Regions from separate parts of the Companilactobacillus sp. y65-5 genome, predicted to be linked through region 1. Evidence: predicted binding sites of a transcription regulator. Region 1 holds the regulator's gene; the other holds the start of a gene.

The links. The regulator HrcA, encoded in region 1, represses chaperone genes, less so after heat shock. The targets are predictions, from matches to a motif close to TTAGCACTCNNNNNNNNNGAGTGCTAA.
Region 2: AC27FM_RS11790 (ATP-dependent Clp protease ATP-binding subunit) is a predicted target of HrcA. The motif match lies at 7,943-7,969, and genes of this name have one in related genera.

What each region holds. Positions count from the first base shown of each region.
Region 1 is NZ_BAAJOA010000001.1:319-10,214, reverse strand. It holds gene AC27FM_RS00040 (dihydrolipoyl dehydrogenase family protein) at 1-1,158, opposite strand, end outside; gene lepA (translation elongation factor 4) at 1,244-3,085, opposite strand; gene dnaJ (molecular chaperone DnaJ) at 3,233-4,363, opposite strand; gene dnaK (molecular chaperone DnaK) at 4,500-6,362, opposite strand; gene grpE (nucleotide exchange factor GrpE) at 6,416-7,009, opposite strand; gene hrcA (heat-inducible transcriptional repressor HrcA) at 7,026-8,072, opposite strand; gene ribF (riboflavin biosynthesis protein RibF) at 8,211-9,152, opposite strand; partial or broken gene truB (tRNA pseudouridine(55) synthase TruB) at 9,165-9,896, opposite strand, start outside.
Region 2 is NZ_BAAJOA010000008.1:142,624-152,519, forward strand. It holds gene AC27FM_RS11755 (sensor histidine kinase) at 1-220, shown strand, start outside; gene AC27FM_RS11760 (LytR/AlgR family response regulator transcription factor) at 220-966, shown strand; gene AC27FM_RS11765 (ArnT family glycosyltransferase) at 1,212-2,621, shown strand; gene AC27FM_RS11770 (cation:proton antiporter) at 2,669-3,829, opposite strand; gene brnQ (branched-chain amino acid transport system II carrier protein) at 3,852-5,231, opposite strand; T-box leader at 5,386-5,622, opposite strand; gene ptsP (phosphoenolpyruvate--protein phosphotransferase) at 5,732-7,456, opposite strand; gene AC27FM_RS11785 (phosphocarrier protein HPr) at 7,456-7,722, opposite strand; gene AC27FM_RS11790 (ATP-dependent Clp protease ATP-binding subunit) at 8,020-9,896, shown strand, end outside.

The sequences.
Region 1 (9,896 bases):
AACCTTTGCCTTTGCCACTGGCTCATTAGTACGATAATAAGTAAACCATTTTGTCAAATCCTGATCGACTACGTGATAGTCATCAGGGTTTTTTTCTGCCTCAATAGGGTCGATTCCCACCTTGGCTAATTCCGGAGAACCATAGACTAGTGTAGGTATAACTGGGTAACTAATATCTCGATTCAACTTGCCATTGATAATATTAGCAACATATCTAGCATCAAAACCTGCGACTGGTGTCAGCTTAGGTTCCTTTTTATCTACGACGTCGCCAATAGCATAGATATTTTGATTAGTTGTTTGCAATCTACCATTGGTTTTGACACCCTTCTTCGAGAATTCTACTCCTGCCTTGTCCAAGTCCAAATTATCGACATTGGGCACGCGGCCGGTAGCACCAACGATCAAATCACTTACGATATTATAATCTCCAGCGTCTAGAACATACTGTTCACCAAATTTAGCAATCGACTTTGTTTCAATATCAAAATGAAATTTGATTCCACGATTCCGCAATTGCTCGACTAATTCATCCACGTAACTAGCATCAAATTCTTTTAAAGGACGTTGATTATGATGAACAATATGGACTTCTGCCCCAGTTGCACTCGCAATAGTCGCAAGTTCGAATGCGATGTATCCTGCGCCAATAAAAGTTATTTTCTTTGGCATTGTTTTTAGATTCATAAAATCAGTGCTCGTCAGTAAATATTCATTACCTTTGACATTTAACTTACTTGGACGCTGTCCTGTCGCAATAACGAACTTATCTGCTTGATATACTTCATCATTCACGGTTAACTGATTCTCAGAAATAAACTTTGGACTACCATCGATTGCAGTGATACCTGCGGCGACCAAGCCATTACGACTACCCTCTGGAACTTTGTCAGTATACGTGTCTTTAAATGCTTCCAGCTCTGACCACCGGACAAAGGGAACTTCACCAAATCCTTTTCCCTTCAATTGAACAGCTCTATCTCGTGCTTGCACACCACTGAGCAACATTTTTTTAGGATCGCAACCACGATTGGGACAAGTTCCACCCCATTGGTAATTTTCGATCACTGCTACTCTTTTTTGGGCACTATTAAGCCCGTAAGCCGCCGCCAAACCAGCTGGTCCACCGCCGATAACTATTGCATCAAATTGTTTCATATACTATCTACCTCCAAAGATAAAAAAATAGACTCCATAATATTTCTATTATAGGAGTCTATTTATTTTTTCTTTAGTTATTTGCTTAGTCGTCTGATTTACCTTTGTTCAAGTTAAGTACTGACATGAATGCTTCTTGTGGGATCGAAACCTTTCCCACTTCTTTCATTCGTTTCTTACCAGCTTTTTGTTTATTCAGAAGTTTGTCACGACGTGTGCGATCTCCACCGTATAACTTAGCTGTAACATCTTTACGGTAGGCTTTCACCGTGGCACGTGCCACAACCTTGTTACCGATAGCAGCCTGAACTGGGATTTCAAACATCTGACGTGGGATTACTTCCTTCAATCTAGATACGATATCACGTCCTCGTTGATAAGCAAAATCCTTATGAACGATGAAACTCAAGGCATCGACCGGTTCACCATTGAGTAGGATATCCATCTTAACTAGATTACTTGGCTCGTATTCTTCAACCCGATAATCCAATGACGCGTAACCTTTAGTATTAGATTTCAAGTCATCAAAGAAGTCAAAAATGATTTCGAGAAGTGGTAACTTATAAATCACGTTAACTCGATACTTATCAAGATAATCCATCGTAACAAATTGACCACGCTTGCGTTGACACAATTCCATTACAGGACCCACATAGTCCTCAGGTACCATGATCTCAGCTCGAACATAGGGTTCACGAACCTCTTGAATCTCCGAAGCATCTGGTAACTCTGCTGGATTATCAACGACGATATTCTCACCCGAAGTCGTCGTCACGTGATAATCTACTGACGGTGAAGTGATAATCAGGTCAAGATCAAATTCACGTTCGAGACGCTCTTGGACAACGTCCATGTGAAGTAATCCTAAGAATCCTACACGGAATCCAAAACCTAACGCTTGAGAAGTCTCAGGTTCGTATTCCAATGCGGCATCATTGAGTTTTAGTTTTTCTAGAGCCTCATGCAAGTCCTCATACTTACCATTGTCAACAGGATACATACCAGCATAAACCATAGGTGTACTCTGGCGATAGCCTGTTAGTGCTTCATCAGTCGGATCGTCAGCTAAGGTCACCGTGTCACCGACTTGAGTATCAACAACTGACTTGATACTTGCCGTAATATAGCCAACATCACCAGCCATCAAATAGTCACGAGAAACTGCCTTAGGCGACATAACACCGACATCAGTCACCTCAAACTTCTTCTTGTTACTCATCAATTCAATCGTGTCTCCGACCTTGACCAATCCTTCACGGACACGGACGTTGAGGACAACGCCTCGATAGCTGTCATATACTGAATCGAAGATCAAAGCCTTGAGAGGCTTATCGATATCACCTTCTGGAGCGGGTACATCACTGACGATCCGTTCCAATAACTCATCGATACCTAAACCAGTTTTAGCACTAGTCATAATGGCATTAGATGCATCGATACCAATCATCTCTTCGATTTCTTCTTGAACCTTTTCAGGTTGAGCTGAAGGAAGATCGACTTTGTTGATAACTGGTACGATTTCCAAGTCATTATCGATTGCTAAATAAGAATTAGCTAATGTCTGAGCTTCAACACCTTGAGCAGCGTCAACAACTAACAAGGCACCCTCACAGGCAGCCAATGATCTAGAAACTTCATACGAGAAGTCTACGTGTCCCGGTGTGTCGATTAGATGAAAAATATATTCTTTGCCATCATTGGCCGTATATTCCAACTCAACAGCATTCAGTTTGATCGTAATACCACGTTCACGTTCAAGATCAAGATCATCAAGGATTTGAGCCTTCATGTCACGTTTTGATACGGTATGTGTTTTTTCCAAAATACGATCGGCAATTGTTGATTTACCATGATCGATGTGCGCTACGATAGAAAAATTACGAATTCTTTTTTGTCGTTCTTTTAATTTATCGAGATCCAGATTCATAAATATTTCCCTTCTATCAATTATTTATCATATATGAATTAATTCTCATCTTATCTATTTTACACTAATTATTGTAATACCACCATCATAGATAAGTTACCAAAATATATCAAAAAAGTCGCAACCATAAATTGCGACTTTTTAAATTTAACCATTAAAAGCATCTTTTAATTTATTGAAAAAGTTACTATCTTTTTCTTTGACTTTATCTCCGCCTGCTTCCGCAAACTTCTTTAGAGCATCCCTTTGTTCACCAGACATCTTGCGTGGAGTAACAATATTAACGGTTACTTTTTGATCACCGATATTCTTACTATTGAGTACTGGAGCACCTTTACCACGTAATCTGAATGACGTACCAGTCTGTGTACCACTTGGCACAGTCAACTTAACTGGTCCGTGAACAGTATTGACTTGAATCTCGTCACCCAACGCTGCTTGAGGGAAACTGATATTCACTGATGAATAAATTGTCGCACCATCACGTTGAAATTCTTTACTTGCTGAAACGTGGAAGACGATATATAGATCACCGTAAGGACCACCGTTCTCACCAGCTTCACCTTGACCATCTAAGCGCATTTGTTGACCATCTTCAACACCTGCAGGAACGGTAACTTTAAGAGTATGTTTTTCGTTAACCTTACCCTTACCATGGCAAATATTGCACTTTTCTCTGATTTCTTTACCAGTACCACCACAGACGTCACAGACAACTCTTGTACGCATACGGCCAAGTGGAGTTTGACGATCTACTTCAACATAACCTGAACCGTGACACTTAGAACATGTTTCAGGATGAGTACCAGGTTTTGCCCCACTACCATCACAAGTCTTACAGATTTCTTCACGATCATAAGAAATATCAGTCTTCTTACCAAAGACACCTTCTTCGAAGGTTAAATCCATACGATATTGTAAATCTGAGCCTTGTCTTGGCGCGTTAGGACTTTGTCGTGCAGTACCACCACCGAAGAATTGACTAAAGATATCTTCGAAGCCGCCAAATTGTTCACCGCCAGCTCCACCACCGAATCCGCCGAAACCTTGACCGTTATTCATGCCGGCTGATCCGTATTGATCATAAGCAGCACGTTTTTGAGGGTCCTTTAAGGTCTCATAAGCATCGTTTATCTCTTTGAACTTATCTTCAGCACCGGGATCCTTGTTGATATCTGGATGATACTTCTTAGAAAGTTTACGGAAAGCTTTTTTAATTTCATCTTCAGATGCGTTTTTATCAACGCCTAAAGTTTCATATGGATCTCTATCTGCCATTTAAAAATCACCCTTGTGTCGACCTGGACTTAATTGTCCGATTTTATCTTTTATGCTCAAAAGAGCAGTTGTTAATACTATACCATTGTTGGTGTAGTAATTAAAATGACTGCTCTTTATCACGAATTAATATTTATTATTTCTTGTCTTTATCAGGATCTACTTCTTCGAAGTCTCCATCAACTGTACCATCGTCAGACTTCTTACCATCTGTAGAATTGTCAGCACCGGTTGCACCAGCATCACCGCCAGCTTGTTCAGCACCTTGAGCTTGTTGATATAGTTTTACAGAAAGATCTTGAACGATCTTATTTAAGTCGTCACGTTTCTTCTTCATGTCTTCAATATCGCCAGAGTCTTGAGCTTTCTTCAAAGCATCACGAGCGTCTTCAGCCTTCTTGATTTCATCGTCAGAAACTTTACCCTTGATATCCTTAAGAGTCTTGTCAGTAGCAAATAATGCTTGTTCAACATCATTTCTAACGTCTACTTCTTCTTTACGTTTAGTATCTTCAGCTTCGTTTTCCTTGGCTTCTTTCATCATTTGATCGATTTCATCATCACTCAAACCTGATGAACTCTTGATAGTAATCTTTTGTTCCTTATTAGTACCAAGGTCTTTAGCGGAAACATTTACGATACCATTCTTATCGATATCAAACTTAACTTCGATCTGAGGTACACCACGTGGTGCAGCAGGAATATCTGTCAATTGGAAACGACCTAATGTCTTGTTGTCTGCAGCCATTGGACGTTCACCTTGTAGGACATGGATATCAACAGCGCTTTGATTGTCAGCAGCAGTTGAGAATGTTTGTGACTTGCTTGTTGGGATAGTAGTATTTCTATCGATCAACTTAGTGAACACGCCACCCATTGTTTCGATACCTAATGAAAGTGGTGTAACGTCAAGTAGAACAACGTCTTTAACATCACCAGAGATAACACCACCTTGAATTGCAGCACCAAGTGCAACAGCTTCGTCAGGGTTGATTGAATGATCTGGTGTCTTACCAGTCCATTTTTCAACAGCATCTTGAACAGCTGGTGTACGAGTTGAACCACCATTTAAGATGACCTTGTCAAGCTCACCGATTGACAATCCAGCATCCTTCAAAGCATTGTCAACTGGGATCTTTGTCTTTTCAACTAGATCAGCTGTCAATTCATCAAACTTAGCACGTGTCAATGTTTCTTCCATGTGAAGTGGACCATTAGCACCTGATGAAATAAATGGAAGACTGATTGATGTTTGTGTAACACCTGATAAGTCTTTCTTAGCTTTTTCAGCAGCATCCTTTAGTCTTTGTAGAGCCATCTTATCTTGTGATAAGTCAACGCCATTCTTGTTCTTGAATTGTTCTACTAACCAATCAATAACCTTTTGGTCGAAGTCATCTCCACCTAGATGTGTATCACCATTTGTTGATAGAACTTCGAAAACACCATCACCTAATTCAAGGATAGAAACATCGAATGTACCACCACCAAGGTCATAAACAAGGATTTTTTCATCACCCTTATCGTTGTCAAGACCGTATGCTAATGCGGAAGCTGTTGGTTCGTTAACGATACGTTGAACGTTTAAACCAGCAATCTTACCAGCATCCTTAGTAGCTTGTCTTTGTGAATCATTGAAGTATGCAGGAACAGTGATAACTGCGTCTGTAACTGGTTCGCCAAGATAGTCTTCTGAGAACTTCTTGATGTGTTGCAAGATCATAGCTGAAATTTCTTGTGGTGTATATGATTTGCCAGCGACTGTCTCTTTGTATCCTGCTTCACCCATATGTCTCTTGATTGATGAAACTGTGTCAGGGTTTGTGATTGCTTGTCTCTTTGCAACTTCACCAACTTGAATTTCACCATCTTTAAAAGCAACAACAGAAGGAGTAGTTCTTGCACCTTCAGGGTTAGCAATAATCTTTGGTGATCCACCTTCAAGTACAGCAACTGCTGAGTTAGTTGTACCTAAATCAATACCAATAACTTTTGACATAAATATAAACCTCTTTTGATTTTTTAATTATTTAATTAATTTGTTATCTAAATCTATTGTGCTACGACGACCATGGCTGGACGAAGAACACGATCTTCTAGTTTGTAACCTTTTTGAAGCACTTGAACAACGGTATCCTTAGCATGATCATCATCAGCTGGGACAGTTTGTACAGCTTGACTGTCTGTTGGATCGAACTTTTCACCAGCATTGTCAATAATCGTTACACGATTATCAGTCAAAGCCTTGACCATGTGTTGTTGAACCATTTCGATACCCTTCTTCAGCTGTTTGCCAGCATCATCGCTAACTTCAACTGCCAAAGCTCGTTCTAAGTTATCAAGAACTGGAAGAATTTCGGTAGCCAACTTTTGACCGTCATATTTGAGTAGGCCAGCCACTTCCTTCTTATGACGATTATTCATATTTTGAATTTCAGCTTGGCTTCTCAAAAACTTATCTTCTAGTTCTGAATTTTTAGCCTCAAGATCCTTTATTTTTGCATCTTTAGGATCAACTTTGGTTACTTTTTCAGCATCCTTCTTTTCGACTTTGGCATCTGCCTTTGGCTTCTCCTCAGTCTTAGGTGCCTCTTTAGTTTGTTCGCTAGAAGCTTTTACATCTTCTTGTTTCTCTTTATCTGCCATTACTTCCTCCTAAATATCAAGAATCATCATACCTTGAATAATAATCAATCAGACGTTTGGCAAGTTCTTGTCTGAACTCACCTAACAAGCCTATCAATTGTGAATAATGCATCGTCGTTGGACCTAACAATGCGATTACTCCCTTACCATGATGTCCAACATCATAGTTTGCTGTAATAATACTATAATTCTTCAGTGCGTCTGAACCTAACTCACTACCTAAACGAACTCTGATTCCATCATTGGAATCGCATGGATCAAGTAATTTTTTCAAATCTGTACTTTGATTAATAATTGAGAACAACGATTGAACTTCTGATAGATCTTCATTATTTGCATAATTCAACAGGTTCAATTGACCGTCAACAAAATATTTTTCTGAGCCAGCTTTTTTGAACAACTGATCTATCATATCGATCAATCCATTGTTTGAATACATATACTCAGACAAAATAGCAGGTATATCATCATGTAGCATTCGTAATACCTTAGGTAAAGGTTGACCGACTAATTTGTCATTAACTACTCTTACGATTTTTTCAATTAATTCTGTATCAAAGTTTTCATCAATTGTATAAATATTACTTTCGACGTTATTATCGCTAGTTACGATTATTGCCATTATTTGACGTGCATTCAATGGTACTATCCTGAATCCCGTCAATCGAACTGTACTGCTCTCTGGACCTAATGTAATTGCGGTATAACTAGTTAAATGAGATAAGATCTTAGCCGACTGCTCAATGATATCATCGATTTGATGATACGTTTGACCAAAATCCTCGTCGATTCTCTTTGCGATATCTTGCGGTACGGTAGTTGGTTGTACCAAATTATCTAGATAATAACGATATCCCATTGCTGAAGGGATACGACCAGAAGAAAGATGTGTCTTCTCCAAATAGCCTATCTCCTCAAGTACAGCCATTTCATTTCTAATGGTTGCCGAACTGACATTAAATGGCAATGCGTTCATCAATGTTTTTGAACCAACCGGCTGGCCGGTATCTGTGAAAATGCGCACGACTTCTCTCAAGATTGCATCTTGACGTTCCGATAACATTCTACCGTCCTCCTTTTAGCACTATTCATATTGGAGTGCTAACAATGTAAAATATAACAATCTATACTAATAGTGTCAAGTATTGAAACTCATAAATTTCGATTTCAGACAAAGAAAATAGCAGGTCTTTTGAACCCACTATTGTTTATGATTTTTAAAATATTCCAATGCATCTATTTTGTCCTGATGAAGCTGATCAACTAATCCTTGTGCTCCGTCAAATTTAACTTCTCCACGCAAATAGTGCACCCATTCGACTCTGACATCCTTACCATAAATATCTTGATCGAAATCAAAAATATTACATTCGATCGTCACACCGGTATCTTCCTTGAACGTCACATTATAGCCAACTGACGTCATTGAGGGATACCACTCGCCATCAATCTCTATACGAGTGATATAAACACCGATAGAAGGCTTTAATTGTTCTTTGCTAGTAACTACATTAGCAGTCGGATAACCAAGCGTACGCCCACGCTGAAGGCCATGTACAACATGTCCTTGGTTTTGATACGTATAGCCTAAGTATTTATTGGCAACATCTACTCGATCTGTCAGCACTAATTTCTTTATCGTACTGGAACCGATCTTTTTCCCATCGATAGTTTGTTCAGGTACAGTTACTACTTCAAAGCGACCATTTGCATATTTTGGCAACGTCTGCATGTTGGCTACGTCCTTTTTGCCATAAGTATAATCGAATCCTGCCACAATATATCTGGCTCTCATTCGTACCATGTAATCATCAACGAAGTCTTGCGGTGCTAAACTAGCAAAATCGGAAGTGAATTCAATAAAATATAAATAATCTACATCTAATTCTGAAATCAATTCTGCTTTGCGACTGACTGTTGAAATATATTTATAATTTTCTTCATGTTGATATATTTCTCGTGGTGAACGATCAAAGGTCATCAATACCGATTTCAGATTCTTCTCGTGTGCCAACTCTACTCCACGTTGAATAACTTTTTTGTGACCGAGATGAACCCCATCAAAAAAGCCCATTATCATAACAACATCTGAGCTAGGTATTTGATTATCTTTCAACGGATGCTTAATATTTACAATTTCCATCAGTTCATCCCCTTAATCGTTATTCAATAACATCGTTTCTGGAATCCAAAGTTGTCGTTCAGCATTGAACTTATAAATCGCCTTTGTGACTTGATTCCTTGTCACTCTCATGACACTGTCAGTGTCATAACCTGATAGGTCTAAAAAACCACCATGTAGCACGCGAACTTCCCATTCCTCATCAGTTAATTCGTGTGCCTGAATATTAGCTAGCACTTCATCAGTCGTACGTAAAAATCCATAATTACCTTCAGCTACCATACGTTCGATATCTGCCAACTTGTAAGTTTGATCGATACTAAAACCTGCGCTCTTAGTCCTAGTTAATTCGGACATAAATGAAGGCACTCCCAATAAAGCACCAAATTCAACCGCTAAAGTTCTGACATAGGTACCTTTAGAACATTTTACATGAAATTTGAGCTTTTGTTGGCCAGATTCGCTATCGAATCGTGGTTCACCCATCATGTAGAAATCGTAAATATGAATGTGTCTTTCTGGGCGTTCAACTTCAAGACCTGCTCGAGCGTATTCGTACAGTTTTTTTCCATTGACTCTTACAGCAGAATACATGGGTGGGATTTGAGTAAGATCCCCAATCATCTTCTGAAAGTTATTTTTAAGTTCGTCATTTGAAAATGCGGCTGTCAGTTTAACTTCTTTGACAGTATCACCTTCACGATCTTCGGTAGTCGTTGAGCGACCCAATGTTATCTCCCCCTCATACTCCTTAGGAGTTCCTGT
Region 2 (9,896 bases), on a different contig from region 1:
AGAATATAATGAATTCATTGTTAAAAATAATATCGAAAACAAAACTAAGATAGATTTAAATGAAATATATAATAGCGGATACTCTACCAAAGAAAATCATAGCGGACTAGGATGGGCAACCGTTAAAAAAATAGTTGATTCTAATGATAATTTTTTATTACAAACAAAAATAGAAAATGGATATTTTGAAACCATTCTCACCGTATTGGAAGACAAATAATGTTATTAAATATAATAATTTGTGAAGACGACAACTCTATAAGAAATTTATATCAATTGATGATTAAAAATTATATAAAACATCATAATGAAATTGAAGCAAAAATAATACTATCTACATCCAATCCAAGTGACGTAGAAATATATATAGAAAACAATTCGAATGATCCAAAATTTTATCTACTAGATATAGAGTTTCCCAGTTCTAAAATCAAAGGTATTGATTTAGCTTCAAAAATACGAAAAAGTGATTTCAATGCTAAAATAGTTTTTATTACAACACATGAAGAATTAACGACTATGATTTTTGATAGAAAAGTTGAACCATTAGATTACATAACTAAGGAATTAGGCCTCGATGAAATAAAAAATCAATTGTACAAGGATTTGGATATAACAATTGAACGTCTTATCCCTGCTGATGAAAAATCAGCCAAGAAATTTTCATTTTCAATAGGGTTTAAAAAATACCAATTTGATACTGATAAAATCAATTACTTTGAATCATCAGAAAGTACTCACAACGTATATCTACATACAGATAATGAAATCATCGAGTTTTTTGATACTTTAAAGTCTATAGAAATCAAACTAACAAACTTCTATAGAGCCCATAAAAGTTTACTAGTTAATTTGGACAATATATCAAGTATCGATACCAAGAATAATAAATTAATTTTTCAAAACGGATCATCATGTGACATCTCACGTCGTAAATTAGTTACCCTAAAGAAAATATTAAAATAGCTTATACAAAAATTTGTATAAGCTATTTTTATACTTTGAAAGTATAATATCCGTTTATTAAAGAACTTTAAATTATAAATATATAACGTGATAGTATATTACCTATGATATAGAAGAAAATTAATCATTACTTATTAATCCTCTTTTAAGAATAGGAAGTTCAGACTATCACTAAAATTCAAAACATCTTAAACAAAATAATTTTAGTTTGCCTAGCAATATTCACCAGTGTAGTATTTTTATTAATGTTAACATTCTATGCTGAGAACTATGTACTTCAAGCAAACTACAAATACATAGTTCTATTGATAGCATTCGTACTGTTCATAACGCTGATAGGCTATATACTGATAACTATAAATACAACTAATAAACGGATCAATAATCTTGTTCTAGGCATAATGTTACTAGTCTTCATGATTACGGCTTTAGTCTGGATTGCAAGTGTACCTACGAATCAAATCAGTGATTTCGGTAATTTTTGGAGTCGTGCTCCGGGATTCTTCCAGGGAGACAAACTTTATTATAGTAACAAAGACTACTTTGCAAAATATGCATATCAAACCGGATTTATGGTTTACGTATTGGCAGTTGTAAAAATATTTGGTTATAATATTTTTGCAATTCAATTTCTAAACGTTGTTTTTCAAACACTAACACTACTATTCACTTATCTAATAGTTGATAAAATTTTCAATAATATCAAAATTGCTCGATTGTCAGTTTTATTATTGATGATTGATTTAGATTGGTTTGCACTAAACAGTCAAGCTAGTAATCAATATTTAGGATCATTACTATATCTGATAACCTTCTACCTGTTAATGCAAGACAAGTTATGGAGCTATATTTTAGCTGGAATAACTTTGACTGGTGGATGCCTAATCCGCCCTATCGGACCAGTTATTATCGCAGGAATTTTCGTATTTACAATAATTTTTATTTTGATGAAGCATCATAATTACAAAACTAGCCTCAAATTTTTACTTTCTCTAGCAATTTACTTTGTTTTATTCAGCCTTGCTGGATGGGGCATCAAAACTTCAGGAATCAATCAATATGGTCTATCTAACAATGATTCTGAATGGAAATTCCTTACTGGATTGAATTACCAATCTGGAGGAACTTACTCTCCAGATTTAAACAATTTAATTGATCCTAATAAAACCCGTGCTCAAACTAGAAAAGTTGAAAGAAACAGAGTAAGTGAAGAGATAAATTATTTAAATAAAAATAATAAGTGGTTATCACTATTCGTAACTAAGACACAAACTCTCTGGTCAACTAGAACATTAGCCACCGACTTTACTAGTTACAACCTAATGCATTCATTAAAAACAGTGAAGTTAATAGATTATCTTGCCTATATCGGCTCGGTACTCTTGATCATCACTTCTTGGATCGGTTCACTGGAGTTATTCAGAAACAAGTTCAGTGATCAACTATACTTGTTGATATTGCCATTGTTGGCATTCGCCGTTGTCCAGTTGCTCATAGAAGTTCAAGGTAGATACAGAATTGAATTTCTGCCCATTATCTCAGTAGTTTCTGGATTAGGATTTTATAAAATACTGCTAGAAATAAAAAGTATCTTAATAAAAAGATCTGACAAAAAGTCATCTAATTTAATTACAAACGAACAATTAAATAGTTAGATTCACTCAAAAAACGAGTTTTCGATATATGCCGAAAACTCGTTTTTTTAATCCAATTCCAGTTCTGTATCTACCGAGATACGCTTGATGGCTTGTTTAAATACGAATGGTGCAATGATGGTAATTAATATGATGATCAAGATGATATCTGAATAGTATTCATGTGATAACAAGTTGGCTGAGAAGCCGATTTGAGCTGTGATCAAGGCCATCTCCCCACGAGAAATCATCCCTGCACCTACCAGATAATCGCTATCCTTAGAAAAGCCGTTCAGCTTGGCTCCTAAGCCACAACCGAATAACTTCGTAAATACGCCTAAAATAGTCATGACGGCAATAAATGGTAAAGATGATGTTACTCCATCAAAGGTCATATTCAAGCCGACACTGACGAAAAATATCGGTATAAATAGCGTATATCCAACTGGTTCGATGTTCAAATCTACTTGTTCTTGATAATCTGTCTGTGCCACGGCGATGCCAGCGAAGAACGCTCCGATAGCACCACTTAAACCAACTAAGTCAGCTAACCACGCCATGCCCAAACAAATGATCAATGACATTATCGCCGGACTAACTGACATCAATAGTCGATTGCTCAATCCCATCAACAGAGGTGCAATCCATCTAAACAGAGCATATACACCGGCGAAGAAACCAATTTGTTCCAGCAAGACGATACCTAAGGTCGACTGCTTATTACCGATCATGGAGATAACGATGCTTAGCAGGATAACGCCGATGATATCATCCGCAACTGCTGCTCCCAATATCGTCGCTCCTTCTTTGGTATTCAAAGTGTGGAATTCCTTCAAAACTTCTACTGATATCGATACAGAAGTTGCTGAAAAGATAACTCCAATGAATAATGCTTCGAATTTTGAAAAATCAAAAGCTAGACTAACGCCACCCATTACTACTACTGGGAAAATAACGCCAATGATTGCGACGATAATCGCCGGTCGAAGGTATTTCTTCAACAACTGTAAATTACTCTCTAACCCACCGATGAACATGAGGATGACTACCCCAATCTGCGAAAAAGTATCAACTAGCGAGTTCAAATGCACTAAGTTCAAGATGGCTGGACCAATGACAACTCCTACGAGGATTTCACCGATAACAGCGGGTATACCGAGCAAATGTGAGAAATGTCCTGCGATAGTCGTGAATAATAACAAAAGACACAGTATTCCTATGAATTTCATAATCTATCCCCCCATTACGTTATTATTCTTCGATCCTTAACTTGGCACGTTTTGAAATCAATTGGGCGTAATGAATCGTTAATCCAATCAATAGACCAATAAATGCCGGAAGCAACCAATCCATACCGTATTTAGCGAATGGCAAGTACATGCTGTCCCACTTCAAGATCATCCGTGATAGTGGTTGTTGAGAGATGATCGCTGGTGCAGAATTAAGTGCATCGATCAAGGCTGGAATGATCGTAAAGGCTGTCGTCATTTGGTAAACGATAGGATTACTGTTAAACAATGGTGAGGCGATCGATAAAATGATCAAGGTAATGGCAAGTGGGTAGAGGAACATTAACATCGGTGTAGACCAAGCGATGATCTGTTCAAGTCCCATGTTCGCAATCAAGAATGAAGCAACACAGGATAGGATATTCCATGACTTGTAAGAAATCTTAGGAAATTTTTCATGTAGAGCTTCCGCAAATGAGGAGATCAAACCAACGGCTGTTGTCAAACAGGTCAAGGTTGCCATGATGGCAAGGATGATCTCACCGGGTACGCCCATAAAGTATGAAGCAATCTGTGAGAAGCCGATGCCGCCATCAGCCGAGATATTGAAATGTGTCAATGATGTAGCGCCGATCCAGATAAGACCTAAATAAATGAATGCTTCTAGTGAGATGCTCAATAAGCTAGACTTAGCAGCGGTTTTAGCGATAGCAGCTGGTTCATGCTGTCCCAATCCACGAATGGATGTAACAACTACGATTCCGAATAACAAAGCTGCTAATGCATCCATCGTGTTGTATCCTTGTAAGAAACCATTTAAGAAAGCACCGTTTTGATAACCAGCTGTAATGTGTGCAGTCGTAGCACTACCCATCGGATGGGTGAAGGCGATTCCGAAGATGATCGCTAATAAAAGTAAGAACATTGGATTGAGAAATTTACCAATCATATCAATGATTCCAGTCGGCTTACGTGATGCCCAACCAGCGATCAAAAAGAAAATCAAAGAATATCCTAATAAATAAAATGGTTGTTGACTAGAACTGATATGAGTTGCGATACCGATTTGAAAAGGTGTAGTAGCCGTTCTAGGAGTAGCGAATAGTGGGCCAAGGGTCGCACATGTGAGAATCATGAAGAAAGTCGCATATCGATGTCCGATCGGCTTCGCTAAATCATAAATACCTGATGAACGTGTAATACTGATTGCGATGATGCCTAGCAATGGTAACAAGGTTCCGGTCAATAAAAATCCTAGTCCGGCAGTCAACCAATGTCCTCCGGCTAATTGTCCTAGATGAATCGGAAAGATCAGATTTCCGGCCCCAAAGAACATCCCGAATAACATCGATCCAATAATGATGTAATGTTTAAAAGTTAGTTTTTTATTAGTATTTTTCATAAATAGACTCTTCCTTTAATTGAATGTATAGTTGTTTTTAGTTTATTTCACTGTACACTCGAACCAGTCCACCATTGCTATTATTAAAATTAATCACATTAACCGCCCCCATATTAAATGAAAAAAAGCGTCCTTTGAAAATCAATTAAGATTTTCAAAGGACGCTTTTGCGCGGTACCACCCTTGCTTCATGTTATTCTCACAAATAACACCTTTTCGCGTACAAATTTATACGCTAGCACTGTAATGGGTGCACCCATGCAACACTCACCGTAGTTCGCATTGCCAGCTCCGTGGCTACTTTCGTCGATCGACAAATACCATTTCTCAATTATCATGGCTTCCTGTGATTTATCTAGGATCGATTACTTCTCCACTTTATTGCTGTTAATTTCATTTGTTTTTAATGTTGTTAGAATATTCTAATTTTAGGACTTTGTCAATATTTTTTTACAAAAAAAAACGTGAGCTCCAAAATGGACTCACGTTTAAATCATTGATTACTTATTGATATATGATTCAACAAGCTTTTGGTTGTCTTCATTTGTGATTGATTCATTAACTGCGCGTTCAGCTAATTCTTTAAGGTCAGCTGTGCTCAATTTCTTCATCAAGCTTCTTACACGGAGAACTGATGTAGCACTCATTGAGTACTCATCTAGACCCATGCCAAGTAGTAATGGAACCATGATGTTATCACCAGCGGCTTCACCACACATACCAGCCCACTTGCCTTCTTTGTGAGCTGACTCAATAACATGCTTGACCAATCTCAAGATTGAAGGATTATATGGTTGATATAGATATGAAACATGCTCGTTACCACGATCAGCAGCCATTGTATATTGGATCAAGTCGTTTGTACCAATACTGAAGAAGTCAACTTCTTTAGCAAATTGGTCAGCCAAAATAGCGGCAGCAGGAACTTCCATCATCATACCTAATTGGATATGATCTGAAACTTCTACACCTTTTTCAACTAATTTAGATTTTTCTTCTTCGAAGATCTTCTTAGCTGATCTGAATTCTGCCAATGTACCGATCATAGGGAACATGATACGTAATTGACCAAAAGCAGAGGCACGTAACAAAGCTCTTAGTTGTGTTCTGAAGATTTCTTGTCTATCCAAACTGATACGGATAGCACGGTAACCTAGGAATGGGTTCATTTCTTCTGGAAGTGGTAGGTATGGCAAATGCTTGTCACCACCAATATCCATTGTACGAACAACGACTGGCTTACCTTTCATTCCTTCAAGAACCTTCTTGTATGCAACGAATTGATCGTCTTCTGTTGGAAGTTCATCTGATTGCATGTACAAGAATTCTGTACGGTAAAGTCCGACACCTTCAGCACCGTTGGCGATAACGCCTTCGAGGTCATCAGGTGTACCGATATTAGCTGCAATATCGAAGTGCTTACCGTCAGCAGTAACAGTAGCTTCGTTCTTTAGTTTTTCCCATTCTGCCTTTTGGTCAGCAAAATCCTTAGCCATCTTGTCATACTTCTTGATGTCATCATCTGAAGGGTCAATAATAGCTGCACCATTTAATCCATCAAGGATTATAGTTTGGCCTTCTTTGACTTCTCCAGTGATAGTGTTAGTACCAACAACAGCTGGTAATTCAAGAGAGCGAGCCATAATAGCTGAGTGGGCAGTACGTCCACCGATATCTGTAACAAATCCCTTAACATATTTCTTGTTCAATTGAGCTGTATCACTAGGTGTCAAATCGTGAGCCACGATGATCACCTTATGATCGATCAATGCAGGATTAGGTAATTCAACACCAAGAAGATGTGCCATAACACGTTTTGTAACATCACGTACATCGGCAGCACGTTCTTGCATGTAAGGATTATCTGTCATGCCTTCGAACATAGCGATGAAGTTATTTGATACATCGCTTAATGCTTGTTCAGCATTAATACTTTGATCTTTAATTTGTTGTTCAACTGCACCGGTAAATTCTGGATCAGCCAGAATCATCTTATGTGCATCAAAGACTTGAGCTTCTTCTTCACCAAGAGATTCCTTAGCAACGTCTCTAATTTTTGTTAGTTCAGCATCTGATGTAGCGATGGCATCTTTCAAACGGCTAACTTCAGCGTCAGCGTCAGAAATGCTTTTTTTATCGAAAGACAAGTCTGGTTGAACTAAAAGGTATGCTTCAGCAGTAGCGATACCATCACTAGCTGCAATCCCTTTGATAGTTTTAACCATTATTCAGCAAGTCCTTCCTTTGTCATTGTTTCTGAAATAGCAGCAATTGCGTCAGCAGCGTCGTCACCGTCAGCAGTAATTGTAACGTCAGCACCTTGGCCAACACCTAGTGACATAACACCCATGATTGATTTAAGGTTAACTGATTTGCCGTTGAATTCGATGTTGATATCTGAAGCGAATTTACTTGCTGATTGTACCAACATAGTAGCTGGACGTGCGTGGATTCCTGTTTCTGCAATAATGTGAAAATCTTTCTTTTCCATAATATAAATACCTCACCATATTTTTGATTGATTATGTAGTATCTCTACAAATATACACTAAATAATTTAACATTATATAGATTCATTCACAAGTGATTTGTAAAAAATCTATTGTGAACCCTAGTTATAATAAGTCATGTAACGCTTTCATGCAACCCCTTTGTAAGCGTTAAATTTTGTGATACAAAATTTATGCCAGATTATTAATATTTTTCAAGACTTAGCACTTGCATTATGAGAGTGCTAATTATATACTACCGTTGTATCCTGTATATGAGACAGAAAGGTGGGGTGCTAGTGCTTTGTCAAAATTGTCACAAAAATGAAGCAACAATTCATTTGTATACAAGTGTTAATGGCCAACGTACAGAAATAAACCTCTGTCAGAATTGCTATCAACAACTACGAAATCAAGCTAACGAAGGTATGAATAATATGGCAGAAAATCCATACGGTTTTTCAAGTTTTGAAGACTTGTTCAATGCCTTAAACAACGGTGGCGCACAAGCTGCTAATGGCATTGATCAACAACAAGGTCCACAAACACAGACTGGTGGAAACGGCGGCAATAACCGTGGACGCAGTCGTGGTAATGGTGTGCTAGATCAATATGGTGTTGACTTAACAGAATTGGCTAAAAAAGGCCAAATCGATCCTGTTATCGGTCGAGACAAGGAAATCAACCGTGTAATCGAAATCTTAAATAGAAGAACAAAGAACAACCCAGTTTTAATTGGTGAAGCTGGTGTTGGTAAAACAGCTGTCGTCGAAGGTCTTGCTCAAAAGATCGTTGACGGAGATGTCCCAGAAAAACTCCAAAACAAACGTGTCGTTCGACTTGACGTTGTGTCACTAGTGCAAGGAACTGGTGTCCGTGGTCAATTCGAACAACGTATGCAACAATTGATCAAAGAATTACAAAAGAGTCAGGAAATCATCCTATTTATAGATGAGATCCACGAAATCGTCGGTGCTGGTAACGCTGAAGGTGGAATGGACGCAGGTAACGTTCTAAAACCTGCCCTAGCCCGTGGAGATTTGCAATTAGTTGGTGCTACAACTTTGAATGAATACAGAACTATCGAAAAAGACTCAGCTCTTGAACGTCGTTTACAACCTGTTCAAGTAGATGAACCTTCAGTAGAAGAAACTGTTCAAATTCTAAAAGGTCTCCAACCTAAATATGAAGATTATCATCATGTAAAATATTCTAACGAAGCTATCAAGTCTGCAGCAGAATTATCAGCTCGTTACATTCAAGATAGATTCTTACCTGATAAGGCGATCGACTTGATCGATGAGGCTGGTTCTAAGAAGAACTTGCAGATCAATCACGTTGATATGGCTGACTTAGATAATAAAATCTCAGATGCTGAAGTCCAAAAGCAAGCTGCCCTACGTAATGAAGATTACGAAAAAGCCGCTTACTATCGTGATCAAGTAACTAAGTTCCAAACTATGAAAGATAACGAAAAAGAAAAACCATCTGACGAAAGTATCATCACTGAAAAGAATATTCAACAAATCGTCGAAGAAAAAACCAATATCCCTGTTGGTGAGCTCCAATCTAATGAACAAGTTCAATTGAAGAACTTGGGACCAGATCTGGAAAGCCACGTTATTGGACAAGATGAAGCAGTTAACCAAGTTTCTAAGGCAATCCGTCGTAATAGAGTTGGATTCAACAAGTCTGGTCGTCCAATCGGTAGCTTCCTATTTGTAGGACCTACTGGTGTTGGTAAGACTGAACTCGCTAAGCAATTGGCACGTGAATTATTTGGTACTGAAGACTCAATGATTCGTTTTGATATGTCTGAATACATGGAAAAACACAGTGTGTCTAAGTTGATCGGTTCGCCTCCAGGGTATGTCGGTTACGAAGAAGCTGGTCAATTAACTGAACAAGTTCGTCGTAATCCATACAGCTTGATTCTTCTAGATGAAATCGAGAAGGCTCATCCAGATGTAATGCATATGTTCTTGCAGATCCTTGATGATGGCCGTTTAACAGACTCACAAGGTCGTACAGTCAGTTTTAAAGATACTATCATCATCATGACTTCAAATGCTGGACAAGGCTTGCAAGAGGCAAATGTCGGCTTCGGTGCTGAAGCAAATGGCAAGACTCATTCAGTTATCAATAGTCTATCTGAATTTTTCAAACCTGAATTTTT